Regions from separate parts of the Mesorhizobium sp. M0140 genome, predicted to be linked through region 3. Evidence: riboswitches for the same ligand, from Rfam matches in the RefSeq annotation. Region 3 holds a riboswitch; each other region holds the start of a gene.
The links. Region 3 has a riboswitch for thiamine pyrophosphate ahead of thiB (thiamine ABC transporter substrate binding subunit). Riboswitches for the same ligand answer to the same signal wherever they lie in the genome.

Region 1 (9,874 bases), on a different contig from region 3:
GGTCGGCGTTGTGGCGCTCGCCTTGCTGGGTCATCGGCTCGGCGCCGTCGAACTGCGACGGCTGGCGATCTGCGCGTTCGCCTGCATCCTCGGCATGTCCGGTGCCTATGCGGGCATCCGCTGGACGAGTTGCAATTTGCGCGGGCGCATGGATGCCGTCTGCTGGCCAGCGCGGCAGATTTCGGACGAAGCCGAGGCGGTCTGGCACGCGGCGGTGCCCGGTCGGCTCGACATCGTCGGCGGCGATACCCGCATCGCGTTGCTGGCGGGCCTCAACGCCTATGACAAGCCGTCGATCTTCACCGACCTCGACATGCGGCTCGCCCCCTGGATCACCAGCCAGCGGCTGCGCGATCACGGCATGCTCCTGGTCTGGCCCGGGAGCGGCGTGCCACCTCGGCTGCTGGCGTGGCTGGGCAACATCCCCGTCAAGACCGTTCTTTTCGACTGGTCGCTCAGGGCACCACCGGTGGCGATCAGCTTTGCCGCCATTCCGCCTGGCATGAAGCTACCGGGTTTGATCGACAGGCTCGCCCAAACGAGCAACTGAAGTAGATCCACCGCGTCCGCTGGACGAAGCAGGTGACAATGCCCATTTATGGCGAGACCACTTGCTTTTACGCAATTCCAGACGGAAAACCGCTACACACTTTTCCTGGAATTGCTTTTGAGGAGACGTGACATGGCGACTTCGACCGAACGTGCAGTCCTTGCCGGCGGCTGTTTCTGGGGCATGCAGGATTTGATACGGCGCTATCCCGGCGTCATCTCCACCCGTGTCGGCTACAGCGGCGGCGACGTGCTCAACGCCACCTACCGCAACCACGGCACCCACGCAGAAGCCATCGAGATCAATTTCGATCCGGCCATCATAAGCTTTCGCACGCTGCTGGAACGCTTTTTCCAGATCCACGATCCGACGACCCGCAACCGCCAGGGCAACGATGTCGGGACGAGTTATCGCTCGGCGATCTATTACACCAGCGACGAACAGAAGCGCGTTGCCGAGGACACCATCGCCGATGTCGATGCCTCGGGCCTGTGGCCGGGCAAGGTCGTCACCGAAGTCGCACCCGTTGGTCCATTCTGGGAAGCCGAGCCCGAGCATCAGGACTATCTGGAGAAATATCCCGACGGATACACCTGCCACTTCGTCAGGCCAGGCTGGAAGCTGCCGGTTCGCGAGACGGCGGTTTCGTAGATTTGCAACTGCGATTTGCCCTGCATTGCTGCTCGACGGTGTCGTCGAGCAGATCATCGCATCCAAACCCCTTTCGGTCAGCGCGGCTTGTCGCGTCGGTGAAGCCATCGAGCTTTCACCAATGTGCGAAAGCGCCCTTCGAACACCTTCGTCAACGGCGAATGCGGATGCGGTAGGCAAACACGGTCAGGCGGTTGACAGCCTGCCGTATCGCGGTCCAACTGCGCAGGAAGAGTTGATTTCGGGAGACGGGCCGTGAAAAAAGTTTACGAAAAGCCAGTGTTTGTAAAACGCGAGCGTCTTTCGGTTGTCACTGCCTTGGCATCGCCTTCCACTCAGCCGACCTGACAAGCTCGCCCTGACCTGTCGGCCCGTTTGAGCCGCCGAAGATGAGGCCGATCGAATCGACCGATCACTCGGAGCCGATCACAGCCGTTTTTGTCCTCGATATCTCTAACTATACGGGGCCTCTGCTCGCCGGCTGGCTAGAGGCTGGAAATGCAATTGGCGCGATCATCGTACCCGGGTTCCGGCGTCGTCCCACCGGTTTCAGCATTGGCAATTTCCGGCGAAGGCTTCAACGCAAGCTGCTGCTCAGGCGGTTTATCGGTAACACGCCTGTCAAGTTGATCGAATTTGGCCGTCCTTACGATTGGAATGCGCTTGGTCGGCAATTGTCTGACGTCCGCGCCGATGTGCTGGTCTGCTACACTTTGCCTGTCTTGATCCCTCAAGAGGTTCTTGGCCATTTTTCCAAAGGCGGGGTCAACCTCCACCCGGCGCTGCTCCCCGACTATCGAGGGCCCCACCCGATCCAGCGCTTGGCCGTGGACGGCCGGCATGCGGCTCATGGCGGCGTCACGCTCCACAAGATGTCCGCCGGTTTTGACGAGGGTGACATTCTCGGGCAGGTGCCGTTTTCCGAAGCTGACTGGACATCGAGAGAAGCCCTGGTCGACAGCACGGCAACCGCTATGCGGATTCTGGTGAGCGAGGCGGTGCCGACCTACTGCCGGGGGCTGTTGTCAGGAATGCCGCAGCCGAAAGGCGATTTCGTCTGGGCGCGGCTTCAGCCCAGCCACCTGATAATCTCGCCGGCCATGTCGGTCGAGCATGTTGTACGGCTATGGCATGTGCTTGGCCTTCTGCCAGGCATCTATCTTGAAATCGGAACGCGCAAAGTCAGGCTGGGATTCCAGATCAGAAGGCTGGGGCCCTGCACAGGAAAGGCTCCGGTCAGGCGGTGGGGAACAGTGGAATTTGATCTCGCCAACGGTCGGGTCCTGTATTTTACCTACGGTAGAGTGCTCAAACGGCTGCTCAATTCGAAACACCTATTTTCGCGCCCGCCCGCCGGGAGACCCGCTCCAGAAATCCGGCTGTTCGGCAAAGCGAGTGCTGCGGACCAGAAAAACGGATGAAGTCGCTGGGCGATGCCCAGCGGCTTCATCCGTTTGCGACGTGGTTACTTGCCACAATGATTATCGTTTACCGTTGGCGCCGTCGCGTTACCATCGGCGTCCGGCTGCGCGCCTTGCGGGTTGGTCGGGCAATTCTGATCCGCGTTCGAATTCATGTCCCCTACCGTGCCAGTCGTGCTGTTGGTCGTGCCCGGGTCGACAGTGTCCGGCTCGATCGTATTCGGGGAAGCCGGCGTGTTCGGCTCAACCGTCACCGACTTGCCGCTGCCGCTTCCATTTGCGTTGTTGCTGCCGGCGCTTTGCGCCATGGCTGACGTGGCCAGACCAATGGTGAGAACCGAAGCTGCGAGGATTTTCATGAACATGGTTTGTCTCCATTTCTGTGAAGTCGTCGCTTATTTTCTACGAAAGTGATCGCGTTGCGACTGTGGGGACAACCGGTCGCGGCGGCGAAGGTTCCCGACAAAATTCCGCTCAGGCGCACCGTGACTGGCGCAATGCTTTTGGCGCAGTGCTCTGAAAAAACGGCTTTCCCTTGAACTCGAATGATGCTTTAAGGCGCACATCCACAGGGGTGCTCCGTACGGTCGGGGCTGAGACGGGGGCGGCAAGCCCACAGACCCTAGAAGCTGATCTGGGTAATACCAGCGGAGCGAGGCGGGCGATGTTTTCAGGCGCACAGATTTCCCTATACCCCATGACCGACGAATTCGTCGGTGTCATTCTTGGCGCGCTCGGTGCGCTCGATCCCTGGCGCGACAAGCTCAGGATCGAGACCGACGACATCTCGACCTTGCTGGTCGGGTCGCCCGAAGTGCTGTTTCCCGCCATGCGCGACCTCTTCGTGGCGGCGGCACGTAGCGGCAAACATTGCGTGTTGTCGGCCACCATCTCGCGCGGGTGCCCTGGCGAGCCGGATGATCCGATCTGCCGCTCCGATGCACTTGGCGGGCCTGTCGGGCCACTCGGCCCGCGCAAGGATGCGGCCATCGCGGCGGTGCGCAATGCTGCTGCCACCGGCCAGCCGGCGGCGGCGCAGTTCTCGCTCTATGTGATGGGCACCGACGACCACATGGACGAGATCTACGGCTGCATCGATTTTCTCAAGCAGTCCGGCGTCTATGAGCGTTCCAAGCATTTCTGCACGAAACTGCGCGGTGATGCCGGTGCGATCTTTTCGGCGCTGGACGAGGCCTTCTGCCGCTTCGGACCAGGCGCCGGCCACGTAACCCTCGACGTCACGGTCTCGGCCAACAGCCCGTCGGCTGTCTGAAGCTGCCGCCGCCTCCGCGCGGCCGTCAAAGGTTATCTCCCGTGGTCTCATCATCATTCGCTTCGCGCCCGATCGCGGGCCTTCTTGTCAAGGCAATGCCGGCCATGATCTCGGTCGGTTTGCTCCTAGTGGCGTGGGAGCTTTATGCCACCTATTCCGGCATCAGGCCGACGATACTGCCGGCGCCGTCGCGCGTTTTCGAGCAAGCGCTGCTCAATCGCCAGGCGCTGGCCGACAACGCCATTCCGACCATCGGCGCCACGCTGCTCGGCTTTGCCTGTTCGCTCAGCGCCGCCTTCGTGCTGTCGATGCTGGTCGACTTCTTCCAGCCGCTGCGGCGTGCGCTGTTTCCCGTCTTAATCGTCAGCCAGACCTTGCCGCTGGTGGCCATCGCGCCGCTGGTGGTGCTGTGGTTCGGCTTCGGGCTGGCGCCCAAGATCATGCTGGTGGCGCTGGTTACCTTCTTTCCGATGCTGGTTGCATTGGTCGAGGGTTATGAGTCGACCGAGGCCGAGATCGGGCAAATGCTGCGCGCCATGGGGGCAGGGCGCTGGCGCATCTTCGTGCTGGCACGGCTGCCTTCGGCGCTGCCCTATTTCTTCGCTGGCTTGAGGATCTCCATCACCTACGCCGTGGTCGGCGCGATCTTCGCCGAATATGCGGGGGCCGCGAAGGGGCTGGGCATCTACATGCTCAACGTCAAGAACAATTTCCGTCCTGACCTGGTTCTTGCCGCCGTCGGAGTGAGCGCTGCCCTGACCCTTGTCCTGTTCGGGTTGACTGTACTGCTGCAGCGCCTTGCGATGCCCTGGGAGCGGGCCGGCAAGGAAACCGCCGGGAAGGGAGCCTGGCGATGAGCCGGCTGGAACTGCGGTATGTGCGCAAGGCGTTCGGTGGGCTCGACGTGCTGGCCGATATTTCGCTTAGCGTCGGCGCTGGTGAATTCGTCTCGATCCTTGGACCCTCGGGCGCCGGCAAATCGACGCTCTTCCAGCTTCTGACCGGCGCCGAGCATGGCGAGGGCGAGATGTTGTTCGACGGCGCGCCGCTCGACGACCACGGCAGGCATTTCGCCTTCATGCCGCAGCGTGACGCGCTGATGCCGTGGCGGCGCATCCTCGACAACGCGACGCTCGGGCTCGAAGTCCAAGGCATGAGGAGACAGGCGGCGCGGGTGCGCGTTGCGCCGTTGTTTGCCGAATTCGGGCTTGCCGGCTTCGAGCGGCATTTTCCAGCGCAACTGTCCGGCGGTATGCGCCAGCGCGCGGCCTTGCTGCGCACGGTGGTGCAGCAACGCGACATGCTTTTGCTCGACGAGCCGTTCGGCGCGCTCGACGCGCTGACCCGCACGGCCATGCAGCGCTGGCTGGAACAGATGTGGCGGCATCATCGCTGGACGGCGCTCCTGATCACCCATGACGTGCGCGAAGCCGTGTTCCTGTCCGACCGCATCTATGTGCTGTCGGCGCGCCCGGCCCGCATCGTGCGTGAAATCAAGGTGCCGCTGCCGCGCCCGCGCAGCCTTGGCGGCGATGCCGCGCGCCAGGCAAGTGCGCTCGAGGCCGAGATTCTCGACATCATCCTCAACGCCACCCCATCCAAAGGACACGATCATGATTGACTTGACGCGCCGGCAGGCCTTGTTGCTGACCCTTGCCACAGGCCTTCCGCTCATTGCCGGATCGGGGCGAGCCCAAGCACAATCGGCACAAAAGGTCACCGTTGCCCTCGACTGGACGGTCAACACCAACCACATCGGACTGTTCGTCGCCCGCGACAAGGGCTTCTATCGCGAGGCCGGGCTCGAGGTCGACATCCTGCCTTACAGCGATACCGGTGCGGGCACGCTGGTTGCAAATCGCGTCGCCGATTTCGGCATCAACGGCACCATCAGCCTGTTCACCCAGAGAACCGCCGGAGCGGACCTGAAGGGCGTCTATGCGGTGGTGCAATCGGAAACCGGCCGCGTGGTCTTCAATGCGGCCCGCAGCGAGATAGTAAGCCCGAGAAACCTCGACGGCCTGACCTATGGCGGCTTCGGCAGCGCCTGGGAAAACGCCCTGATATCGACCATCATCCGCCATGATGGCGGCAAGGGCAATTTCGAGACGGTGACGCTCGGCACCTCAGCCTATGAGGCGCTGGCCAATGGTTCGGTCGATTTCACGCTCGAAGTCTCGACCTGGGAGGGTGTCGACGCCGAGCTCAAGGGCGTCAAACAACGCAGCTTCGTCTATGCCGATTACGGCGTGCCTGACGAGCACACGACACTGATCTCTTCGAGCGAAGCCTATCTCCAGGCAAACTCCAAGCCTGCGGCCGCCTTTGTCCAGGCGACGCGGCGCGGCTACCAGTTCGCGGTCGATCACCCCGAAGATGCGGCAGCCCTGCTGATCGCGGCCAACAAGGATGCGTTGACCAATCCGGCGCTGATCCACGCCTCGCTGAAGGCGCTGATCGACGGCCATTATCTGCGCAGCCAAAGCGGCGCCATCGGGACGATGGATCCAGCCAAGATGGAAGCGATCGGCGGCTATCTCTTCGCGTCCGGCATTTTGCGTGATGCCGACGGCAAGCTGGTTGCTCAACGCCCGGATTTCGGGAGCTATTTCCGCAACGACTATCTGAGCTAGTCTGGCAAAACCAAATGAAATGGGTCGCCAGTCTATTTCTGGACGACCGCGTGGAGCAGGGTCGTCTGGATGTGGCACCCTGGCTCCCCGACAGCCAGTTTAAACACCGATCTGATCTTGTTGATTAACTGCCCGGCAATGGTTGCGTGCAAAGGTCGCCTCGAGGGATCATCGGGGTGTTTGCATTGCTCATATCAAAAAGCGAGGCGCTTTCGCACGTCAGTGACGGCAGGATTTTGTCCGCAGCCCGAAAGCGCGAAATCCTGGTGGATTTGCGCGAAGGTTTCTTTCGGATCTGCGCGCTGGCCTTCGCGGGCATGTTCGTCTACCGCGGCGTATATCACCTGATGCTCGACCCGACCCGCATCAATGTGGCGCTGGTGGCAATTTCCGAGATCCTGACCTTTACCTGGCTGCTTCTGTCGCGGCGACCGCAGGTACGCGACTGGAACCCGCTGACGGTGGTTGTTTCGGTGGTCGCCAGCTTCGGTGTCGGCTTCATCGACCTGCAACCGGGCGTGGCCATCATCCCGGTCTATGCCGCTGCGCCGCTGCAAGTCCTGGCGTTGGGGTTCGTGATCTGGGGGAAGATATCGCTAGGGCGTTCTTTCGCCATTCTGCCAGGCAATCGCGGCGTGATGACCGACGGTGCCTACCGCCTGGTGCGGCACCCGATCTATGCCGGATACCTTGCCGGTCATGTCCTGTTCCTGCTGTCGGCCTTTTCCTTCTACAATCTTGCTGTCTACGCCGCGATCACCTTCTTCCAGGTTCATCGCATCCTGCGCGAAGAGGCGCTGTTAGCCGCCACGCCGGAATACCGGGACTATATGAAGCGCGCCCACTACAGGCTGTTCTACGGGATCGTCTGACAAGCGGGCCGGCGCAGAATCGTTCGGCCTGCAATCACGCTTGCACTCTCTCACTCCCGCATCCGGCCGCCGATAGACTCTGGCCACTTGCAATCATCGCGGCGGTCTTGCTGATCTTGCGAGAGGCCTATCCATGTCCAGCGCGGTGTGCGGCATGGAGCAGAGTAACGTCCGATCGCCAATGCCTTACGAATTGTTCGTGTAAAGAACAATTATTCAAACTTTAATATCATTTTGTTTCAGAAATTTTGTTGATGTACACCACGCCTCAGGTCCAGTATTCTCTCTCTGAAACTGAAATTCACCACCTCGCGTAGTTGATCTTGCAATCGGCCTCTCGCCAATTGCTTTAGCGCAACGACAACAGGAGAGTGTTATGGCTCACACCATCAAGACAGTCGCCAATATGTTGGCGGGTAGTGCGGTAATTTTAGCTCTTTCCCTGCCCGCCAATGCTGCGGGAATCGGCCTTGGCGTTGGTGCCTCGGTGGGTGGTAGCGGCGGCGTCAATGCCGGTGTCGGGGCTTCCGTTGGCGGCAGTGGCGGCATCAGTGCCGGAGTGGGCGCCTCGGTCGGCGGCAGCGGTGGTGTAAATGCCGGTGCCGGTGCCAATGTTGGCGGCTCGAGCGGTGTCAATGCTGGTCTCGGCGCTTCGGTCGGCGGCAGCAACGGCATCAATGCCGGCGCGGGCGCCAACATCGGAGGGTCTGGCGGCATTACGGCCGGCCTTGGCGCCAATGTAGGCGGGACGAGCGGCGTCGGCGTGGGTATTGGTGGCGGCATCAATCCAGGCAATCCGTCGAACCCGAGCAATCCGTCCAATCCGTCAAACCCCAGCAGGCCGAGCCTGCCGGGTGTCGTGGCCCAGATGTCGGATAGCAACGTGGCGCGAATGAAGAAGCGCTGCGTCGACGTGCTCAGCAGCGAAGGCGCCTACGACCGCGATCTACGGCAACTCTGCCTCCTGATCGCTCGTCGCTGATACTGGAGGGGCCGGGGATTGGAAGTGCCGAATCAGCCGTGAGGCTCGACCGCACTCTCCTGGCCTCCGGCCGGTAGGAAAGCCCGCCACGCTGGCGGGCTTTCTGCGTCCACAGGCGTGCCGGAATCAAATTCTGGTTGCCATCATCTGGATGGCCGCTTCTGTTGCCGGCAGACCTCTTCCGCACGCGATGCCCGCCACAATCGCGCGGAACGGTAGAGCCTTTGGAGCGCTCGTCTTTGAACATCGCTATGAGTCTTGGAACCATACCGATCATCATTGCGCTGCTTGGCGGCCTCAGCGGCCTCGGTGGCGGTCCGTTCTACGGCACCGGCTACTATGGCGGCGGCGGCCTTGGGCTCGTGCTGCTCATCGCCATCGTGCTTGTCGTGCTCGGGCGTATCTAGCCGGGTTATCGCAACTGATCGCAATCTCGTGAGCGCCCCCAATATCGGCGTGCACCGGATTGTGATGCAGGCAAGCCGGCTTGTGATCCTGCACTCTGCAAAACTTTCGTATGGTCATTGCGGTCCACACCCCCCCGTGGAAACAAGAGGAGAGGGTCCCACCCCTTGTCCTCCTCCAAGGCCCGCTCCGGTTCACCGTAGCGGGCTTTTGCTTGCTGGCGAGGGGAAACCGGCTCGCATCAAACCCTATGGGCAAGGCATCCAGAAGCTGACGCCAGTCGACTATTCCATGTCAGGTACGTCGCCGCTGACGAAGAGCGTGTTCGGCGGGCCGTATTCGCCCAGCGTCGGATCGGCCTCGCGGCTCCAGGCGATGACGCCGGCATGCTTTGCCGCTAGAGCCCTGGCGGTGCGTATGGCGCGGTCTTCGCTCTGCTGGTCGGCGGGTCCAAAGGCTGGGAACAACTCGCCATCCTCACCGCGATCGAACGCGACCACGACGATCAGCCTGGGATTTTTCTGGCCACTGGAATCGGACATCTTGCACCTTTGTCGCGGAACCTATCACATTGCGCGGGGTTGAAGGCCGCGAATCGATGAATGCCGACTTTGGGGAGTGGCATCGTGCAAGATCAGCGTTTCGATGAGCCGGTCAGGATTGCGCTCGGCCGATCGCGAAACTCGATCTTCAACGTGGAGCGGGTCGCTCAGGCTGCCGACATCCTGCTGAACCGCTGGCCGGTTGCAACCGGGCAAAAGCATATGGTTGCCCGTAAGGTCTGTCTGGCCGTGCTAGAGGGAAAGAAAGAAGTCTCGGCGGCAAGGGCGGCGTTCATCAACGCCGCTATCGAGGCGGACATTCTCGTTGACCCGCGTGAGGTGTCGATCCCGTAGCCTGCCCGGTGAAATTGAATCAAGGATCGGCTCTATCCTCTTGGTTGATCTCGGTCTTTCACCGGCTTTTCCGGGCCATGGCAACCGGCCAGTTCGGCGCGCTCTGCGGACAATCCGAAATTCGGGGTTCATTGGGCCTGTTTCCGGCATCTGTTGACACGGCATTTCTATCCAGATATTGAACAGGACTA
Region 2 (9,874 bases), on a different contig from region 3:
TTTTTCTTCATCCGTCATGCGCTGGACGGCTTGCGGCTCGGGAGGGGTTCAGTCGTCAACATGGCCAGCATCGCCGGAAAGACGGGCGAAGAAGGGCTCGCTGCCTACTGCGCCTCAAAGGCCGCGGTCATCGGGCTGACGCAGGCACTCGCGCTGGAGTTCGGCGAGGAGATCCGCTTCAACGCTGTCTGCCCCGGCCAGATCGAAACACGCATGATGGGCAACATCATAAGCGATGCACTGCGCAAGAAGCAGCTCGAACTGCGGATCCCTGCCAACCGCTTCGGTGCCCCTGAAGAGATCGCTGATGTGGTCGCTTGGTTACTTTCGAATCAATCGAGCTATGTCAACGGCACGGTCGTGACTGTAGACGGCGGGGAAACAGCCGGCCTGCGCACACCGCGCGTCGCGCAGATCGATGGTGCTTAGGGCAATTCAGCTCAGCCGGAGCCGCGCTCGTCGAAATAGCGCAGAAAACCATGTGAGCCTCGCTGGATGTCGTTCTCGATCGCCTCGCGGGCCCTCTTCCTGTCGCCAGCCCTCAAGGCCTCGATGAGATGGTCATGTTCTTCCGCGCCGGTGTACCCGCGCGGAATTTCCCGGTCGTAAACGTTAAGGATTGGACCCATCGAGGCCCACATGCTTTCGATCTGTCCGATCAGCATCGGCATACGCGACAGGCGGTAGACGCCGAAGTGGAAAGCGCGATTGGAGGATCGCGCTTCCTTGATATTACCGGCCTTATGGCTCTCTACAAATGAGGCGCGGAAGGTCTCAAGCTGTTCGAGATCGGCGGGGGCAAAATGGTCGGCAGCGTGTTCTGCCGCAAGCCCTTCAAGTGCCACGCGGATCAGCTTGATCTGAATGTAGCGCGCGCGGCTGAGGTCTGGCACCGCGGCGAACCTGCCGGAGCGCAACTCGAGCGCCTGCTCGCTGACGAGCCGCAGACAGGCTTCGCGCACCGGCGTAATGCTGGTTCCGAGCTGCTCGGCAAGATCCTGCATAAGGAGACGATCGCCCGGCGCGAAATTGCCGATGATCAAGCCATCCCGCACCTTGCTGTAAATCCGCGCGGACAGGCTGCCCATCTCCTCGGGCTGCATCTTCATAGGGCCCATGGGACTCCCCTCGTCTCTGCTGCAGATGTACGGAAATGTCGATTGACGCGTTTCACTACGTTTATAAGTTATAATCGCTGCCTATATTTTGTTACTCAGCGGCAGACAAGTACGTGCACGTTAATTGTCTGCAGCAAACATGTCGGTTTTCATAATTATTTGTGAAATTTTGTTTCATATAAAAACAAGGAGACCCTTCTTTTCCGATTCTGACAATGGAATGTGACGACAGAAAAAGGCGCGATCTCATCTGCGTGGCATGAGTTGGTGTGCGAGAGATGATGACATCTGAAGGAGCCGGGAAGCTTACATGTCAATTTCCAGTCTGATGGGCAGAAATTTCCGATTCTGAGGCGACTCCGAACCGGCTGGACCGACGATGACGACGGCACCGTCAAGATGATCCGGCAGGCCAGCAAGTCCAAAAGCTGCGTATGGCGTTTGCAGAGCGTTTCGCCGCCGAAGGGCTTCAAGGGCTGTTGCGCGACAAGACGCGGCCCTCGCGCATTGCGGCTCTCGGGCCGAAAGCCCGCCGAGCGCAGCTCTGACAAGGCCGCGACAGGAATCGAACGACGACTGGCCAGAATTATGAAATCCCTTGCGACACTATGCAATTTCAAACATTTCAGTAACAAATAGATTTAACATTCTCTTCACTTGCACTTTGGGGCGCGTTACCCGAATTAGCTGGAGCGGCCGAAACCCCCGCAAGATCAAGCGCGTAGTCGAAATCCAATCTTGCTGGTGCTTGTCGAGGGATGCGACGCGATGGGCCGGCGCAGGTGCGCTGTGAAGCAGCACTGAGCGCGCCGAAAAACGGCTTCCCAACAGGAGATTGATTTGGATTATGTGCAGTATTTCGCCGGAAGAATCGAGCAACTCAAAGGCCGTGGCGGGTATCGTGAATTTGCCGATCTGGAGCGTCAGTCTGGCAACTTCCCAAAGGCCTGGCTCAATAGGCCCGACGGCCGAAAAGAGATAACCATTTGGTGCACTAATGATTATCTCGGTATGGGGCAGCACCCCAAAGTGCTATCGGCAATGAAGCGCGCCATCGATGCCAACGGCGCAGGATCGGGAGGATCCCGCAACATTGGTGGCACCAACCATTATCACGTGTTGCTCGAGCGGGAGCTTGCAGGTTTCCACAATAAGGAAGCAGGATTGATTTTTGTTTCCGGCTTCAGCTCAAACGATTCATCATTGAGTACATTGGCATCTTTGATGCCGGACACAATTATTTTTTCTGACGAGCACAACCACGCTTCAATTATTAGTGGATGCCGCAACAGCCGGGCCGAAAAGCGCGTCTTCCGGCATAACGACGTTGCGCATTTGCGGGAGCTTCTGCGCAGTGTAAATCCTGCAAGACCCAAGATCATTGTTTTTGAATCGGTATATTCAATGGACGGTGACATTTCACCGATCAAAGATATCTGTGACATGGCGGACGAATTTGGCGCAATGACGTTTCTGGATGAAGTTCATGCATCGGGAATGTACGGTCCGAAAGGCGCCGGCATTGCCGCGGAACTTGGCATCATGGATCGTCCAACCATCATCGAAGGAACGCTAGGTAAGGCGTTCGGCTCGATGGGGGGTTATGTGACCGGACCTGCCTCCATTGTTGACAGCATACGAAGCTTCTCGATCGGTTTCATTTTCACCACGGCGCTTGCGCCAGCCCTAGCGGCTGGTGCGCTGGCAGCGCTGCGCCATCTTCGCGATTCAGATTCAGAACGAATTGATCTGCACCGGAAAACGAAACTTTTAGTCGGACTGCTGAAAGAGGCGGGCATCCCCGTCATGCCGACCCGAAGCCACATCATTCCTGTGCTTATTGGTGATCCATTCCGTTGCAAGGAAGCGTCCCGCCAGCTTCTAGATCAGCATGGAATATACGTTCAGCCAATTCTGGCGCCGAGTGTTCCGGTGGGAACCGAGCGGTTCAGGGTGACGGTTACGCCTGCCCATAGTACGACAGATATTCGGACGTTCGTCGATGCGCTCAGGCAGGTTCTGCAGCGGGACAATCTTGGCAAGGCTGCCTAATGTAAATGCTGGGAACGACAGGGCGCGCAGCCTCAGACCTGATTATATCAGCCGGGCTCGCCGAGGTGGAAGCGGCGGTCCGCGATCCGGTTCTGACGCCCGATCGCATCTTCGAATGTCAACGGAAAGCAGTTCCGTAACCCGCAATGACAGCTTTCGCGATCTTAAATGATGTGACTCCATGATTGAATGGGGCCGTTTGACGACTCGCTGCTTACACATCGGGCCGGTTCCAGATTCAGGGCTCACCATGAGCCGGTATGACCAGAGCGCATGTTCTTGTGCTGCGAGTTTGATGTGGCTTGGCGTGCCCTACCCGAGGGGTAGGTCACGCCCAGGCCCACGGGATCACACACCAACCCCAGCTAACCTGGTTTGAACGGAGCAAGCCTCCGACGCCGCCCTAATCAACAACGCTGCAACAGATCCTTCAAATCAATTTACAAGATTTTTACAACCGTCAGTCGTTGACAATGGTACGGCACCGCGAGTCTGAGGTCCGGCACGGCCATAAAAGTGACGCCGGTACCCTCGGACCGCCGCCAGCACGCAACATCGGGATTAACAGCAATGGTAAGAAGAAGAGCGCTCATATTGGTCGAAGGCCATAGGGGTACTGGTCAGCTATACGTCCAAGCGGCTCAGTGTCTTGGTCTTCATCCAATTACTCTGACGGCTGATCCACCTCGGTACGACTATCTTTCGGCGGAAAACGTTGAGGCAATCCGTGTCGACACTGGCAATCTCGAAGCGTTGGTCCGCGAATGTTCGCGGCTGCGTGCTACCCACGACATTGCTGGCATTACTGGCTTTGCCGGGGACCATGAATCGATCTATGCGACAGTTGGCAAGCTTTGCCGGCATTTCGATCTACCGGGACCGAACCCTGAATCGATTGAACGAAGCTGCGACAAATTCAAGCAACGCCAACTCCTCGCGCAGGCCGGCGTTCCAATACCGGCTTATCGGTTGGCAACGAATGCGGCGGAGGTAGAAAGCTCGGCTGCAGAGATCGGCCTGCCCGTGATTCTTAAGCCGGCAGTAGGCAGCGGCAGCATCGGTGTCCGATTGTGCCGCAGCCTCGAAGACGTAGCCGAACATACGACCTATCTATTGGGCGGAAAGCACATATGGCGGTCTACACCGAAAATACTCGTCGAAGAATTCGCACAGGGCCCGTTCTATAGCATTAATGTTATGGGGAATGAGGTCGTTGCGATTTGCGCCAATGACTTTGGTCCCCTCCCCCATTTCGTCATACGTGAGGTGACATATCCGGCCCTGCTAACCGATCAGGAGCGTGAGCGCATCGCCGATGTTTCGCTGAGCTGTTTGCGGGCTCTCGGCCTTGGCTGGGGGCCAACTAACATTGAACTCCGGTGCACGAAACGCGGTCCAGTTGTCATTGAAGTCAATCCGCGTCTTAGTGGCGCGCCCGACCCTCAACTGGTCCAGTTAGCTTACGGTGTCGACCTCGTCACCGAGCACATCAAGCTTGTCATTGGCGAGGAATGGGATCTGCGCAAAAAGCATTCACATACTGCGGCCGCGCGATTCCTGCTTCCTGATCAAGATGGCACCCTGGACTGGATTGGTGGCGACACTCAGGCAGCTGCTATATCAGGTGTGGCCGAGGTCAAATTGAATGTTGAACCCAAGACACCGATCGTCAGGAAGGGGGATTTCCGAGACTGGATTGGACATGTCATTGCCACTTCGCCCAGCCGTGCTGAAACCGAGGGCGCCCTTCAGCGAGCGGTCGACTTGATCGATTGGTCGATCACCCCTTTTCCGGCGACAATAGGAGGTGATCGAGAGCACGATGTTTGTGGGGCGTTCGGGCGGCCCACCAGTTCTGTTCCGATCAGGCATTGACGGCTTAAGATCCTTGAAACGCAGCAGTTCCGTCTACGTCAATGTCACATCAAGTTTGACGAGGCAAATGCAGCTTTGGCCACACCTGCCCTATCTCCCGCGGAACTTCTCCGCGACCCGTGGCGAGGCCGTCGGCCCAATTTGGGCCCAATTTGATTGCCGCCCACCGCCGCCGCAGGACGAACATGCGCTTGACAAGACAACCCCGGCCCGTTCAACCTGAGGCATTCACCAGGGGAGTCCCGGCAAGGGGCTGAGATACTGCTGGCTTTCGCGGCGCAGTGACCCGTTGAACCTGATCCAGTTCATACTGGCGTAGGGACGGTGCAAGCGCTTTGCGGGAGTTTACGCCCGAGGTCCTGTTTCGGCAGGTCGACAGAAGCGTCTTTTCATCCTTCCGGCACAGAACTGGGTCTCCAATGCATGAGCAAAGGAGCCTCAAGATGAATGCCCTCACCCCAGCCGTCTCAACGGGACCGCTGCCTGCTTCGCGTAAGATCCACAAGCCCGGTGCCATCCACCCGCAGATCAGGGTGCCGATGCGCGAAATCTCCGTCCATCCGACAGCCGGCGAACCGCCCGTCACCGTCTACGATCCGTCGGGCCCCTATACCGATCCGGCTGTCGAAACCAGCATCGAAAAAGGCCTGGCCCGGCTTCGCCACGAATGGATCTTGGCGCGCGGCGATGTCGAGGTCTGCGACGGCCGCCATGTCCGGCCGGAGGACAACGGATTCGCGACGGGCGAACGCCTGACGCCAGAATTTCCCATCCGCCACCGACCGCTCAGGGCCAAAGCAGGCAAGGCGGTGACGCAGCTTGCCTACGCGCGCGCCGGCATCATCACACCCGAAATGGAGTTCGTCGCCATCCGCGAGAACCTTGGTCGCGAGATCCTGCGCGGCAAGCTTGAGCGCGACGGCGAGGCTTTCGGCGCGACGCTGCCCGATTTCGTCACGCCCGAATTCGTCCGCGACGAGGTGGCGCGCGGACGGGCGATCATTCCCGCCAACATCAACCATCCCGAAAGCGAGCCGATGATCATCGGCCGTAATTTCCTGGTGAAGATCAACGCCAATATCGGTAACTCCGCCGTCACATCGTCGATGGCTGAAGAGGTCGAAAAAATGGTCTGGGCGATCCGCTGGGGCGCGGACACGGTGATGGACCTGTCGACCGGCCGCAACATCCACAACATCCGCGACTGGGTCGTGCGCAATGCGCCGGTGCCGATCGGTACGGTGCCGCTCTATCAGGCGCTGGAAAAGGTCAACGGCATCGCCGAGGATCTGAACTGGGAGGTCTACCGCGACACGCTGATCGAGCAGGCCGAGCAAGGCGTCGACTATTTCACCATCCACGCCGGCGTGCGGCTGCATTACATCCCGCTGACCGTCGACCGGGTGACGGGTATCGTCTCGCGCGGCGGCTCGATCATGGCCAAATGGTGCCTGCACCATCACCGGGAAAGCTTCCTCTACGAGCATTTCGAGGAGATCTGCGACATCGCCAGAGCCTACGACGTCTCCTTCTCGCTCGGCGACGGCCTTCGTCCGGGCTCGATCGCCGATGCCAACGACGCGGCGCAGTTCGCCGAGTTGGAAACGCTCGGCGAGCTGACGCAGATCGCCTGGGCGAAGGATTGCCAGGTGATGATCGAGGGGCCTGGCCACGTGCCGATGCACAAAATCAAGGCGAACATGGACAAGCAACTCGCCGTCTGCGACGAGGCGCCGTTCTATACGCTTGGACCGCTGACGACCGACATCGCGCCGGGCTACGACCACATCACCTCAGGCATTGGCGCCGCGATGATCGGCTGGTTCGGCACCGCCATGCTCTGCTACGTCACGCCCAAGGAGCATCTCGGCCTTCCCGATCGCAACGACGTCAAGATCGGCGTGATCACCTACAAGATCGCCGCCCACGCCGCCGACCTGGCGAAGGGCCATCCGGCAGCGAAAGTCAGGGATGATGCGCTTTCCCGCGCGCGCTTCGAGTTCCGCTGGGAGGACCAGTTCAACCTGTCGCTCGATCCCGAAACCGCGCGGTCCTTCCACGACCAGACCTTGCCCAAGGAAGCGCACAAGGTGGCGCATTTCTGCTCGATGTGCGGACCGAAATTCTGCTCGATGCGAATTTCCCACGACATCCGCGCCGAGGCGCAGAAAGAGGGCATGGCGGCGATGGCGGCGAAATACGGCGAGGGCGGTGATCTCTACCTGCCGGCGGACGAGACCGGCGCACCGCTCATACCTCAGCCACGTGAGCCATCATGAAGCTCTTGGTCAAAGGAGCGGGCGTTGCTGGCCTCACCGCCGCCTTCGAGTTCGCCGCACGCGGCGCGGCGGTTACCGTTGCCGAGACAAGGCCTGCCCTTGGGGGCAATGCGTCGTGGTTCGCCGGTGGCATGTTGGCGCCGTGGTGCGAGCGTGAAAGCGCCGAGCAGCCGGTGCTGGATCTCGGAAGCGACGCCGCCGACTGGTGGGACGCCGCAACGCCAGGCTTGGTAGCACGACGGGGAACGCTGGTCTTGGCCGCGCCGCGCGATGCGGGCGAGCTCGACCGGTTCGCCAGCCGCACGACGGGCTATCGGCGTGTCGAGGAAGATGAAATTGCGCTCCTGGAACCCGACCTCGCCGGCCGCTTCCGGCGTGGATTGCTCTTCCCCGACGAGGCTCACCTCGACCCACGCCAGGCGATGGCGGCACTTCATGACAAGCTCGCGGCCACGGGGGTCGAGTTCCGCTTCGGCGCCGACGCCCGGCCTGTTTCGGGTTTCGCCCGTCAGATAGACTGCATGGGAATGGCAGCGGCCTATGACAGGCTGCGTGGCGTTCGCGGCGAAATGCTGATCCTTCGCACGCCTGATGTCTCGCTGTCGCGGCCGGTCCGTTTGCTGCATCCGCGCTTTCCGCTTTATGCCGTGCCGCGCACCGATCACCGTTTCATGGTTGGTGCGACGATGATTGAAAGCCAGTCCGCCGGACCAATCACGGCGCGCTCCATGATGGAGCTTCTGGGTACCGCCTATGCCCTCCACCCGGCCTTTGGCGAGGCCGAGATCGTTGAAACCGGTGTCGGCGTCCGCCCAGCCTTTCCCGACAATTTGCCGCGCGTCGAAACGAACGGTGAAATCATCGCGATCAACGGCCTCTATCGTCACGGTTTTCTCCTGGCTCCCGCCATGGCGCGCCAGGCTGCCAAGCTGGTTTTCAGTCAAGACAGAACCAAGGAGCTTGCTCATGAAACTGATGGTCAACGGCGAAGCGCATGAGGTTGCCGCCACCACGCTGGCCGAGCTGCTTGCCGCGCTTGACTATGAGGGCGATTGGCTCGCGACCGCCGTCAACAACGACCTCGTGCACAAAGCCAACCGGGCGGAATTCCAGTTGAACGACGGCGACCGGATTGAAATCCTCTCGCCCATGCAGGGCGGCTAGCATGTTCGACCTTCTTGGAACGACGCTTCCCTCCCGACTGCTTCTCGGCACGGCTCAGTATCCTTCGCCGGCCATCCTTGCCGATGCGGTCAGGGCATCGGGCACGGCGGTGGTGACCGTCTCGTTGCGCCGTGAGATGGCAGGCGGCAGGGCCGGCGAAAAATTCTGGTCGTTGATCCGATCGCTCGGCGTCAGAATCCTGCCCAACACTGCTGGCTGCCACTCCGTCAAGGAAGCTGTCACGACTGCGAAGATGGCGCGCGAAGTTTTCGGTACCAACTGGATCAAGCTCGAAGTGATCGGCAACCATGACACGCTGCAGCCGGATGTTTTCGGCCTGGTCGAAGCCGCCCGCATCCTGTGCGAGGACGGCTTTGATGTATTCCCCTATACCACCTACGACCTCGTCGTCGCCGAGCGACTCCTTGCGGCGGGCTGCAAGGTCTTGATGCCCTGGTGTGCACCGATCGGTTCCGCCCTCGGGCCGGTCAACATTCCGGCCCTGCGCTCAATGCGCGGGCATTTCCGGGGCGTTCCGCTGATTGTGGATGCGGGGCTCGGACGGCCGTCGCACGCGGCGACTGTCATGGAACTCGGCTTTGACGCCGTGCTCCTGAACACGGCGGTCGCCAGGGCGGCCGATCCGGTCGGCATGGCGCGCGCGTTCGGCAAGGCGGTCGAGGCCGGTCGTGAAGCTTTCAGCTCCGGAATGCTCGAACCGCGCGACGTCGCCATACCATCGACACCGACCATCGGCAGGGCAGTATTTTCATGAAGCTCGATCCCTTCTACCTGATCCTCGACAGCGCCGCCTGGATCGAACGGCTGGTGCCGCTTGGCGTTAAGATGGTTCAGTTGCGCATCAAGGATAGGGACGAGGCCACGCTGCGGACGGAAATCCGCCGCGCGAACGGCGTCTGCGCGGTCCATGGTTGCCAACTGATCGTCAACGACTATTGGCGCACGGCAATCGAGGAAGGCTGCGACTTCGTCCATCTCGGCCAGGAGGATTTGGCTGCGGCCGACCTGCTGGCGATTAAGTACGCCGGATTGAAGCTCGGGCTTTCCACGCACGATCATCTCGAACTGGAAACGGCCATCGCTGCCGAGCCCGACTATATCGCGCTCGGCCCCATCTATCCCACCATCCTGAAGCAGATGAGATGGGCGCCGCAAGGGCTCGAGCGGATCAGCGAGTGGAAGCATAGGGTGGCGCCGATCCCATTGGTCGCCATCGGCGGCCTCAACCCCGACCGGCTCGACGGTGTCTTCGAGGCCGGTGCGGACACCGCGGCGGTGGTCACCGACATCACGTTTAATGCCGATCCCGAAGCGCGCACGCGAGAATGGATCGAAAAGACAAAGCCATGGCGCTGAGGCGAGAAC
Region 3 (9,874 bases):
TCCTTCATGTAGGAGACGACGTGGCGCTGCTCGCCATTGATGACGAGGTTCTCGCCGCGCCCGTCGGTGAGATATTGCGCCAGCGTCTCCTGCGGGTCGACCGCCTCGCGCTTCTGGTCGAGCGTGGCGATCTCCAGATTGGTGCCGAGCCGCACCGAACCGGCGTCCGGCTTCATCTCGCCGGTCAGCATCTTCAAGAGCGTCGTCTTGCCGGCGCCGTTCGGCCCGACCAGGCCGACGCGATCGCCGCGCTGGATGCGGGTCGAAAACCCCTTGACCACGGTGAGATCGCCAAAGCTCTTCTCGATGTTCTTCGCCTCGATCACCAGCTTGCCGGACTCGGCGGCGTCGCTCGCCACCATGGTCGCCGACCCTTCGGCACCGCGATGGCCGCGAAAACGCTGGCGCATGGTCTGCAACTCGCCGAGCCGGCGCATGTTTCGCTTGCGCCGCGCCGTCACGCCGTAGCGCAGCCAATGCTCTTCGCGAACGATCTGGCGGCCGAGTTTATGCTGCTCGCGCTCTTCTTCCTCCAGGACCAGGTCGCGCCATTCCTCGAAATGGCCAAAGCCCTTGTCCAGCCTGCGGGTCTGGCCGCGATCGAGCCAGATGGTGGCGCGCGACACACGTTCGAGAAAGCGGCGGTCGTGCGAGATGACGATCAGTGCCGAGGAGGTGCGGATGAGTTCTTCTTCCAGCCATTCGATGACCGAGAGGTCGAGATGGTTGGTCGGCTCATCGAGCAGCAGGATGTCTGGCTCCGGCGCCATCACGCGGGCAAGGGCAGCACGCCTCGCCTCGCCTCCCGACAGATCATTCGGACGTTCCTCACCCGACAGTCCGAGATGCTCCATCAGATAGCTGGCTCGGTAGGGATCGTCGGCGGGGCCAAGCCCGGCCTGGACATAGGCGCGGACGGTGGCAAAGCCCTCCATGTCCGGCATCTGCGGCAAATAGCGGATAGTTGCCGAAGGCTGGCGGAACACCTCGCCGTCCTGCGGCTCGATCAGGCCAGCGGCGATCTTCAGCAGGGTCGACTTGCCCGACCCGTTGCGGCCGACCAGTGCAATCTTGTCGCCGGCCGAAGCCGTCAAGGCGGCGCCGTCGAGCAGCGGCGTGCCGCCGAAGGTCAGTTTTATCCCGTCGAGGTTGAGAAGAGGCGGGGCCATGTCAGCTTTCAGGTAAGGGATAGGGATGAGCGAGCAGCATCGCGCGGCCATGGTCCAGTGCGATTTCGAGGCGGCCCTTGACCTCGTTGGAGATGGTCAGCGACGAACCGAACGCCACCTTGACGTGGTTCAGCGGCCATTTGGCGCCGGTGACGGTCAGGCCGGCGAGCTCGGAAAAGCCGAGCACCGAAAACAGCGTGCCATCGGCATAGTCGAAGCCGGCCGTTCCGCGCAGCAGGGGAATGCCCTCCTGGGCGCCGCTGGTCAGGAGCACATCAGTCCCGGCCTCGGCCAGCCGGAGGGCAAGCGCCAGATGCAGGAAAGCGTGGTCGGCGCGCTTGCCGCCGAAAGCACCGGCGAGCACCAGGCGGGTCGCGCCGCGCTCGAGTGCGGCGGCAATGGCCAGTTCGCCATCGGTCTGGTCCTTTTCCGCCGGGAAGGTCCGGCGCGGCACGGAAGCGAGATCGTCAGGCAGCTTGGCTGGCACGGAATCGAAATCGCCCACCCACAGTTCGGGCACGAGACCCAGCAGCCGCGCATGCCCGATGCCGGCGTCGGCGGCGATGACGCGGGAGCCTTCGGCCTGGCGGTCGAGCCGTGGCGTGCGGATGAGATCGCCGCCAAGCAGGATGGTGAATGTGCTCATATCGTGTGGCCCTTACCAGCCCGGCACGGGAAACGGAAGGCGGCAAACTCCCACTTGCATGGGGGATCGGCCCGGCCTATGTGTCGAAACGCTCTAACGGGGTGCCGGACGCGATCTTCGCGGACCGGCTGAGAGGCAGTCTCGCCAACCCGCTGAACCTGATCCGGTTTGTACCGGCGGAGGGATTAGACGTTTCGGACAGTCCGACGCCTCAATTCCTTTCAATTCGAACGAAGGAGGCGCCGATGCGCACGCATTTATACGCTCTAGTCTCAGCAATGGCCGTGGTCCTGTCCGGACCGGCCTTGGCCAAGGACAAACTCACCGTCTACACCTATGAGAGCTTTACCGCCGACTGGGGTCCGGGTCCCGTGGTGAAGAAGGAGTTCGAGGCCGAATGCGGCTGCGATGTCGAGTTCGTCTCGGTCGCCGACGGCGTCGCGCTGCTCAACCGCGTCAGATTGGAAGGCGCGTCGACCAAGGCCGATATCGTGCTTGGCCTCGACACCAATCTCACCGCCGATGCCAAGGCGTCAGGCTTGTTCGCGCCGCATGGCGGCGTAACTGATGTCAACGTGCCGGGTGGCTGGAGCGACGATACTTTTGTCCCCTTTGACTACGGATATTTCGCCGTCGTCTACGACTCCGAGAAGCTGAAGAACCCGCCGAAAAGCCTGAAAGAACTGGTCGAGGGCAGTGCCGATGACAAGATCGTCATCCAGGATCCGCGCACCTCCACGCCGGGCCTCGGTCTGCTTCTGTGGGTCAAGTCGGTCTATGGCGACAAGGCGCCCGAGGCCTGGGCCAAGCTCAAGGCGAAAGTGCTGACCGTGACGCCGGGCTGGAGCGAGGCCTATGGGCTGTTCACCAAGGGCGAGGCGCCGATGGTGCTGTCCTACACGACGTCGCCGGCCTACCACATGGTCGCCGAGAAGACAGAGCGCTATCAGGCAGCGTCGTTCGAGGAGGGCGAGTATTTGCAGATAGAAGTCGCGGGTATCACCACGGCGGGGGCCAAGAACCCGCTGGCGGCCAAGTTCATCGCCTTCATGACCGGGCCGAAATTCCAGGATGCCATCCCCGAGACCAACTGGATGTTCCCGGCCGGCAAGACCGACAAGCCGCTCAATCCGGCCTTCGACAAATTGGTCAAGCCGACCAAGACCTTGCTGTTCAGCCCCGACGAGGTCGCCGCCAACCGCAAGGCCTGGGTCGATGAGTGGCTGGCGGTGATGAGCAAGTAGGCTTGCGAGTTCTTTTGATGTTCGCGCCACTCCACCCCCCTCTGGCCTGCCGGCAATCTCCCCCTCAAGGGGGGAGATTGGCAGCGTCGTTGCTGGTTATAGTCCGGCAACGTTGGAGACTAGCGGAAGCATGGGTGGCGGCCGATCTCCCCCCTGGAGGGGGAGATGTCCGGCAGGACAGAGGGGGGCGCCAAGGAACGCAATCCTTTGTAATTGCCGCGATGGAAAGAATGGTGGTCCAGCGTGCAACGCGCGTCTGACCCCCGCATCACTGCTGGCACCCTCGCGCTCGCCGCAATCGCGCTGCTGATCGGCGGCGCGTTTGCTGGCCTGCTTTTCGAGGGCGCCCATGATTTCTCGGGCGCCTGGGCAGCCTTCGATCCCTATCTGCTTCGCGTCATTCGCTTCACGCTCTGGCAAGCGGCTCTCTCGACGCTGCTTTCGGTCATCCCGGCGCTGTTCGTGGCGCGCGCTCTGTCGCGACATCCACGTTTCTTCGGTCGCGCCTTCATCCTGCAGATATTCGCCGTGCCGTTGGCGCTGCCGGCTATTGTCGCAGCGCTCGGCATTCTGGCGCTTTATGGCCGTGCCGGCTATTTCGCCGGCGTGTTTGCTGTGATGGGCGGGGGAAGCTGGCCGGGCATCTATGGCCTGTCCGGCATCCTCGTCGCCCATGTCTTCTTCAACCTGCCGCTGGCGACGCGGCTGTTCCTCGAGGCGCTGCAGACCATACCGGCCGACCAATGGCGGTTGGGGAGCCAGCTCGGCATGGCGGCGCGGCCGGCGTTCCGGCTGATCGAATGGCCAACGCTGCGCGCCGCACTGCCCGGCGTCGCCGGGCTGGTGTTCATGCTCTGCATCACATCCTTCACCATCGTGCTGACGCTCGGCGGCGGGCCGGCCGCGACGACGCTTGAGGTCGGCATCTACCAGGCGCTGCGCTTCGATTTCGATCCCGCGCGGGCCGTTACACTGACGCTGTTGCAGATCGCCTTGACCTTTATCGTTGTGCTGGCCCTGACGCGCCTGGGCGCCAATGTGGTCGGCGACACCAATTTGCCGGTCGCGCAACGCCGCTATCTCTCGGTCAATCGGAGCGAGACCTGGTTGAACGCGCTAGTCATCATCCTGGCGCTGCTGTTCGTCGTTGGGCCGATGGCGGCAACCGTGGTGGCCGGGTTGGGTGCGGACCTCGGCCGTTTGGCCAGCGAGGCCACTGTCCGGCAGGCAACGCTGACCAGCGCGGCGCTCGCCTTCCTGTCGGCGCTGCTTTCGGTGATGCTGTCGCTGGCGCTGACCATGGCGCGGCGGGCACTGGCGCTGAACCGCCGTGCCGGCGCAAAGACACTGCTCGAACGCGCCACCGATACAGGCGCCGGTTTTGTCCTTGTCGTGCCGCCGACCGTCGTCGGCGCCGGCTGGTTCCTGTTGCTGCGCCATGCCGGCGATGTCTTTGCCATCGCCCCGGTCATGGTCGTCACCGTCAATGCGGTGATGGCGATGCCGTTCGCCCTGCGCGCCGTGCGTCCCGCCTATGATGCGGCGAGCGAGCGTCACGAACGGCTCTGCGCACTGCTCGGCATTGCGGGCTGGAACCGGCTGATGCTGGTCGACTGGCCGTCGCTGCGGCGACCGCTCGCCACGGCCTTCGCTTTCGCCATGGCGCTGTCGCTCGGCGATCTCGGTGTCATTGCCCTGTTCGGCAGTGATTCCGTGCAGACATTGCCCTACCTTCTTCTGGCACGGATGGGCAGCTACCGCACCGAGGATGCCGCCGGCCTGGCACTGCTGCTCGGCCTCGTCTGTCTCGCGTTGATCGTGGCGGCGCACTGGCTGGGAAGGGAGAAGGTCCGCGATGCGTGAGAGGGCGGCCAACAGGCTCGAAAAGGGCGCGCCGGTGCGGCTGGACAATGTGTCGTTCAGTTATGGCAGCTATGGCGATGCGCCACTTGTCTTCGACGTCGAGTTCGCCACGGCGAAGATCACCGCCATCATGGGTCCGAGCGGTTCGGGCAAGTCGACGCTGCTCAATCTGGTCGCCGGCTTCGAGACCCCACAATCGGGCCGCGTGCTGATCGGCGGGGCCGATGTCAGCGCCGAGCCGGCCTCGGCGCGGCCGGTGTCGATGGTGTTCCAGGAGAACAATCTCTTCGCGCATCTTTCCGTTGAGCAGAATGTCGGGCTCGGCCGCTCGCCCTCCCTGGGACTGACCGAGGCGGACCGCGCCGCGGTCGCCGAGGCGCTTGCGCGCACCGGTCTCGCGGGCAAGGAGAAACGCCTGCCGCGCGAGCTCTCCGGGGGCGAACGCCAGCGCGTCGCACTGGCCCGCGTGCTGGTGCGCGACCGACCGGTGTTGCTGCTCGACGAGCCCTTCGCTTCGCTCGGACCCGCTTTGCGCGACGAGATGCTGGATCTGGTTGCTGCCGTTCATGCCGAACGCGCCATGACGGTGCTATTTGTCACCCACCAGCCCGAGGATGCACGCCGCATCGGCGAGCACATGGTGTTTGTCGACAATGGGTTGGTGGCCGCAACCGGCAAGGCTGATGATTTCTTCACCGGGGCTGGTCCGGAGGCGTTCCGACGCTATATCGGCGCGGGTGCTGGATATTCCACATCACGCGATGTTGCCCGGAAGCGGACATAATTTACGGTCAAACCGGCTCCAGGCGATGTGGCGTTTGCTTGCCATGACCGGGGGAGTGTGGCTAGGTCGCCCTACCGGTCCGGCACAGGCCGTGATTTGCCTGCAGTATCCGCCGCCCGCCCTAAGGGACGGGCAACGGATGCTGCAGCAGTTTGAGATAGCGCATGACACATTCCGAAGATCGCCCCCGATTTTCGTGGTCATGCGCCGGGACCCGAAAGGAAGCCGTTCTGGCGATCGGCGCTAACACATTGGGAATGAAACCGCTGGCGCGTTTTCTCGCGCTGGCCGGTTTTGCCGTGGCGTTGGCAAGCTGCCAGATGTTCACGCCACCGGAAGTTCAGGAATCCGGCTTCCAGCCTTCCGACAAGCCGATCACGGTGGACAATGTCGGCGCCAACAACAAGCTCGCCGCATTGGCCAAGGCGCAGCACCCGCGCATCCTGGCGACTTATGGCGGTGAATATTCCGACCCCAAGCTCGAGCGCATGGTCGCCAAGGTGGTCGGTAGTTTGACGGTGGTGTCCGCCAACCCGACACAGACCTATCGCATCACCATTTTGAATTCGCCCAACGTCAACGCCTTCGCGCTGCCGGGCGGCTATCTGTACATCACCCGCGGCCTGCTGGCGCTGGCCAATGATTCGGCCGAGCTTGCCGCCGTCATCGCGCATGAGATGGGCCACGTTACCGCCAATCACGGCCTGCAGCGCCAGCAACTGGAGGCCGAGGAAGGCCTGGCGACCAAGGTGGTTTCCGACGTGCTCGGCGACAGCCCGACCGCCAAGGCGGCGCTGATCCGCGGCAAGCTGAGGCTGGCGCAATTTTCGCGCAACCAGGAGCTGGAAGCCGACGCCATCGGCATCAAGTCGATCGGCGAGGCCGGCTACGATCCTTTCGCCGCCGGCCGCTTCCTGCAGTCGATGTCGGCCTATACCGATTTCCGCTCGATCAGTGGCGCCACCGACGCCAGCCTGGACTTCCTGGCCACGCACCCCAACACGCCGCAGCGCATCGATCTGGCGCAGCGCCATGCCCGCCAGTTCGGCGCGCCGGGCGTCGGCACGCGCGACCGCGATTCCTTCCTCGCCGGCATAGACGGCCTGCTCTATGGCGACACGCCCGAGGAAGGCTATGTGCGCGGCGAAACCTTCCTGCATCCGGGCCTTGGCGTGTCGTTCACGGTGCCGGACGGCTTCATCATCGACAATTCGGCGGCAGCGGTGACGGCCACCGGCCCCGGCGACATAGCGATCCGTTTCGATGGCGTCTCCATCGACAAGAACCGGGCGCTGACGGACTATATCCGCAGCGGCTGGGTGGCTGGTCTTGTCGACAGCAGCGTCAAGCAGGAAACCATCAACGGCAATGAGGCGGCGACCGCGCATGCCGTCGCCGAAGGGTGGCAGTTCGACATTGCGGTGATCCGCGCCGGCGGCCAGGTCTACCGGCTGCTGACCGCTGCCCCTTCCGCCAGCACGTCGCTGGATACGATCGCCCGCTCGGTCAGCGGCTCGTTCCGGATTTTGAGCGCTGCCGAAAAGGCGGCGCTGAAGCCGCTGCACATCCGCGTCGTCACCGTCCAGCCTGGGCAGACGATGGGTTCGCTTTCGGCGCAGATGGTCGGCGTCGACCGCAAGCTCGACCTGTTCCGCGTCCTCAATGCGCTGTCGCCCGGTGCCGCGGTTTCGGCCGGCGACAAGGTCAAGATCGTCACCGACAAGTAGGCGCCGCTGGACGCCTGCCGTTCAGGCGGCAGTCGCCATGAACTCCGGATTCTGCTTCACCAATGCGACCTTGAGCTTTTCCATGGCGCGGGCCTCGATCTGGCGGACGCGTTCCTTGGAGATGCCGAGCGTTTCGCCGAGCGCTTCGAGTGTGGCGCCCTCGTCGTTCAGCCGCCGTTCCTCGATGATCCTCAGCTCCCGTGCGTTGAGCGCGCGAAGCGCCTCCCTCAGCCAGAGCGAGCGGCGCGCGACATCGATCTTGTCGCCGACGATCTCGTCGGGCAGCGGATCGTCCGAAATCAGGAAATCCATGCGCTCGGTCGAACCCGCATCGTCGGCAATAGGCATGTTGAGCGAGGAGTCGGGCGCCGAGAGCCGCGAATCCATCATCGCCACATCGGCTTCGGAGACGCCAAGCGCCTCCGACACCTCGCGATAGAGCGTGGCGTTGGAGAGCGGCTCCGTGCCATTCGCCAACCGCGCGCGCAGGCGTCGCAAATTGAAGAACAGCGCCTTCTGGGCCGAGCTGGTGCCACCACGCACGATAGACCAGTTGCGCAGGATATAGTCCTGCATCGAGGCGCGAATCCACCATGTCGCATAGGTCGAGAACCGCACCTCGCGCTCCGGCTCGAAGCGGGCGGCGGCCTCGAGCAGTCCGACATGACCCTCCTGAACCAGGTCGCCGAGCGGCAGGCCGTAATGGCGGAATTTGGAGGCCATGGAAATGACCAGCCGCATATGGGCGACGGTGATGCTGTGCAGCGCGTTCTGGTCGTTGTCCTCTTTCCAGAGCAATGCAAGCCGATGCTCTTCGTCACGCTCGAGGTAGGGAGCCTTCATTGCCGCGCGGACCATGATCCGTCCTGCCGTGTCTTCCATCATGAGGCGCTCCCTGGGTGGTGCGGATGACTTTGCAAACTTGGCTGGCGCCCGGGTTGAAATGGCGGCGTCGTGCCCTACAACAGCCAGAACTGCCATGCGCGGGAAAGGTTCCGCGACCGTGGCGGCGGGATTGTGTTGCCTGAAGGATTCCCAGGACGGTTCGTGATGGCTGCGATGACGAGCAGAAAGTGCCATTTGGAGAATTAGGTTTCATAAACCGGTTGTTTTTGAAATTCTGTTCCTTATTTTTTCGGCTTGCATCTGTCAGTTTCCAGCGCTCACAAATATGCCGGCCAGCCGGCCAAGGACGGGATCACAGAAAAATGAAATGGCTCAAGTCGCTCATCATCGCCGGAACGCTGCAGGCCCTGGCTGTCACTGCAGGCCATGCCGGCGCCAATCTCGACCAGATCAAGCACGCCGGTGTCATCAAGGTCGGCACGGAAGGCACCTATGCGCCGTTCACCTACCATGACACGTCCGGTGCACTGGTCGGCTTCGACGTCGAAATCGCCAAGGCGATCGCCGACAAGCTTGGCGTCAAGGCCGAGTTCCTCGAAGGCAAGTGGGATGGACTGATCGCCGGCCTCGACGCCAATCGCTACGATGCCGTTATCAATCAGGTCGGCATCACCGACGCCCGCAAGGCAAAGTACGACTTCTCCGATCCCTACATCGCCTCTAAGGCGGTGCTGATCGTGCGCGGCGACAACACCGACATCAAGAGCTTCGCCGATCTCAAGGGCAAGAAGTCGGCGCAGTCGCTGACCTCGAATTTCGGCAAGCTGGCCGAAACGAACGGCGCCGAACTGGTCGGCACCGATGGCTTCGACCAGTCGATCCAGCTGCTTCTGACCGGCCGCGCCGACGCCACGATCAATGACAGTCTGTCGTTCCTCGACTTCAAGAAGCATAAGCCGGACGCCAATGTGAGGATCGCCGCGCAAGAGGAAAACGCCGACTATTCCGGCGTCATCGTGCGCAAGGGCGATCCGGAGCTGGTCGCCGCGATCAACAAGGCGCTGGCCGACATCAAGGCCGACGGCACCTACAAGAAGATCTCCGACACCTATTTCGGCCAAGACGTTTCGAAGTAATCCATGAGGCGGGCCGGTCCGCGGCCCATGAGACACATCGAGCGGCGAGCCGTCTTTGACGGCCCGCCGCTTTTGTCGTGATATGGCCGACGCATTCTTGCTTTGACCAAGCTGCTTCGACCAATCTGGAGGGTCTTACGTGCCGCACTGGCTGCAACTGATGCTGGAGTCGCTGCCTTCGCTCCTGTGGGCGGCGCTGATCTTCACCGTGCCGCTGACGCTATTGTCCTTTGCTCTCGGCTTGACGGTCGGCCTGGGTGCTGCACTCGCCCGGCTGTTCGGCCCCAAGCCGCTGGTCGCGCTGGTGCGCTTCTATGTCTGGATCTTCCGCGGTACGCCGCTGCTGGTGCAGCTGTTCCTCATCTTCTACGGCCTGCCGTCGGTCGGGATCCTGCTCGACGCCTTCACGGCGGCGCTGATCGGCTTTACCTTGAACATCGGCGCCTACACGTCGGAAAT

Region 1: it holds a riboswitch for thiamine pyrophosphate, as region 3 does, so the genes downstream of both, NKJ37_RS24225 (YkoF family thiamine/hydroxymethylpyrimidine-binding protein) here and thiB (thiamine ABC transporter substrate binding subunit) in region 3, are expected to answer to the same signal.
Region 2: it holds a riboswitch for thiamine pyrophosphate, as region 3 does, so the genes downstream of both, thiC (phosphomethylpyrimidine synthase ThiC) here and thiB (thiamine ABC transporter substrate binding subunit) in region 3, are expected to answer to the same signal.

The regions. Positions count from the first base shown of each region.
Region 1 covers NZ_JAMYTM010000027.1:67,700-77,573, reverse strand. Annotated here, with positions in the region: gene NKJ37_RS24250 (ArnT family glycosyltransferase) at 1-550, shown strand, start outside; gene msrA (peptide-methionine (S)-S-oxide reductase MsrA) at 683-1,201, shown strand; gene NKJ37_RS24240 (hypothetical protein) at 1,227-1,460, shown strand; gene NKJ37_RS24235 (formyltransferase family protein) at 1,591-2,622, shown strand; gene NKJ37_RS24230 (RodZ family helix-turn-helix domain-containing protein) at 2,667-2,987, opposite strand; TPP riboswitch at 3,183-3,296, shown strand; gene NKJ37_RS24225 (YkoF family thiamine/hydroxymethylpyrimidine-binding protein) at 3,287-3,895, shown strand; gene NKJ37_RS24220 (ABC transporter permease) at 3,991-4,752, shown strand; gene NKJ37_RS24215 (ABC transporter ATP-binding protein) at 4,749-5,516, shown strand; gene NKJ37_RS24210 (ABC transporter substrate-binding protein) at 5,509-6,528, shown strand; gene NKJ37_RS24205 (methyltransferase family protein) at 6,705-7,400, shown strand; gene NKJ37_RS24200 (hypothetical protein) at 7,777-8,382, shown strand; gene NKJ37_RS24195 (DUF3309 family protein) at 8,634-8,789, shown strand; gene NKJ37_RS24190 (hypothetical protein) at 9,072-9,329, opposite strand; gene NKJ37_RS24185 (DUF982 domain-containing protein) at 9,414-9,683, shown strand.
Region 2 covers NZ_JAMYTM010000031.1:40,017-49,890, reverse strand. Annotated here, with positions in the region: gene NKJ37_RS25655 (SDR family NAD(P)-dependent oxidoreductase) at 1-429, shown strand, start outside; gene NKJ37_RS25650 (GntR family transcriptional regulator) at 441-1,109, opposite strand; gene hemA (5-aminolevulinate synthase) at 1,959-3,170, shown strand; gene NKJ37_RS25640 (ATP-grasp domain-containing protein) at 3,741-5,045, shown strand; TPP riboswitch at 5,269-5,385, shown strand; gene thiC (phosphomethylpyrimidine synthase ThiC) at 5,489-7,324, shown strand; gene thiO (glycine oxidase ThiO) at 7,321-8,322, shown strand; gene thiS (sulfur carrier protein ThiS) at 8,291-8,488, shown strand; gene NKJ37_RS25620 (thiazole synthase) at 8,490-9,263, shown strand; gene NKJ37_RS25615 (thiamine phosphate synthase) at 9,260-9,865, shown strand; gene NKJ37_RS25610 (hydroxymethylpyrimidine/phosphomethylpyrimidine kinase) at 9,856-9,874, shown strand, end outside.
Region 3 covers NZ_JAMYTM010000003.1:156,257-166,130, reverse strand. Annotated here, with positions in the region: gene NKJ37_RS04515 (ABC-F family ATP-binding cassette domain-containing protein) at 1-1,169, opposite strand, end outside; gene NKJ37_RS04510 (thiamine diphosphokinase) at 1,171-1,815, opposite strand; TPP riboswitch at 1,903-2,017, shown strand; gene thiB (thiamine ABC transporter substrate binding subunit) at 2,061-3,059, shown strand; gene thiP (thiamine/thiamine pyrophosphate ABC transporter permease) at 3,303-4,922, shown strand; gene thiQ (thiamine ABC transporter ATP-binding protein) at 4,915-5,706, shown strand; gene NKJ37_RS04490 (M48 family metalloprotease) at 5,964-7,433, shown strand; gene NKJ37_RS04485 (RNA polymerase factor sigma-32) at 7,455-8,318, opposite strand; gene NKJ37_RS04480 (amino acid ABC transporter substrate-binding protein) at 8,642-9,415, shown strand; gene NKJ37_RS04475 (amino acid ABC transporter permease) at 9,555-9,874, shown strand, end outside.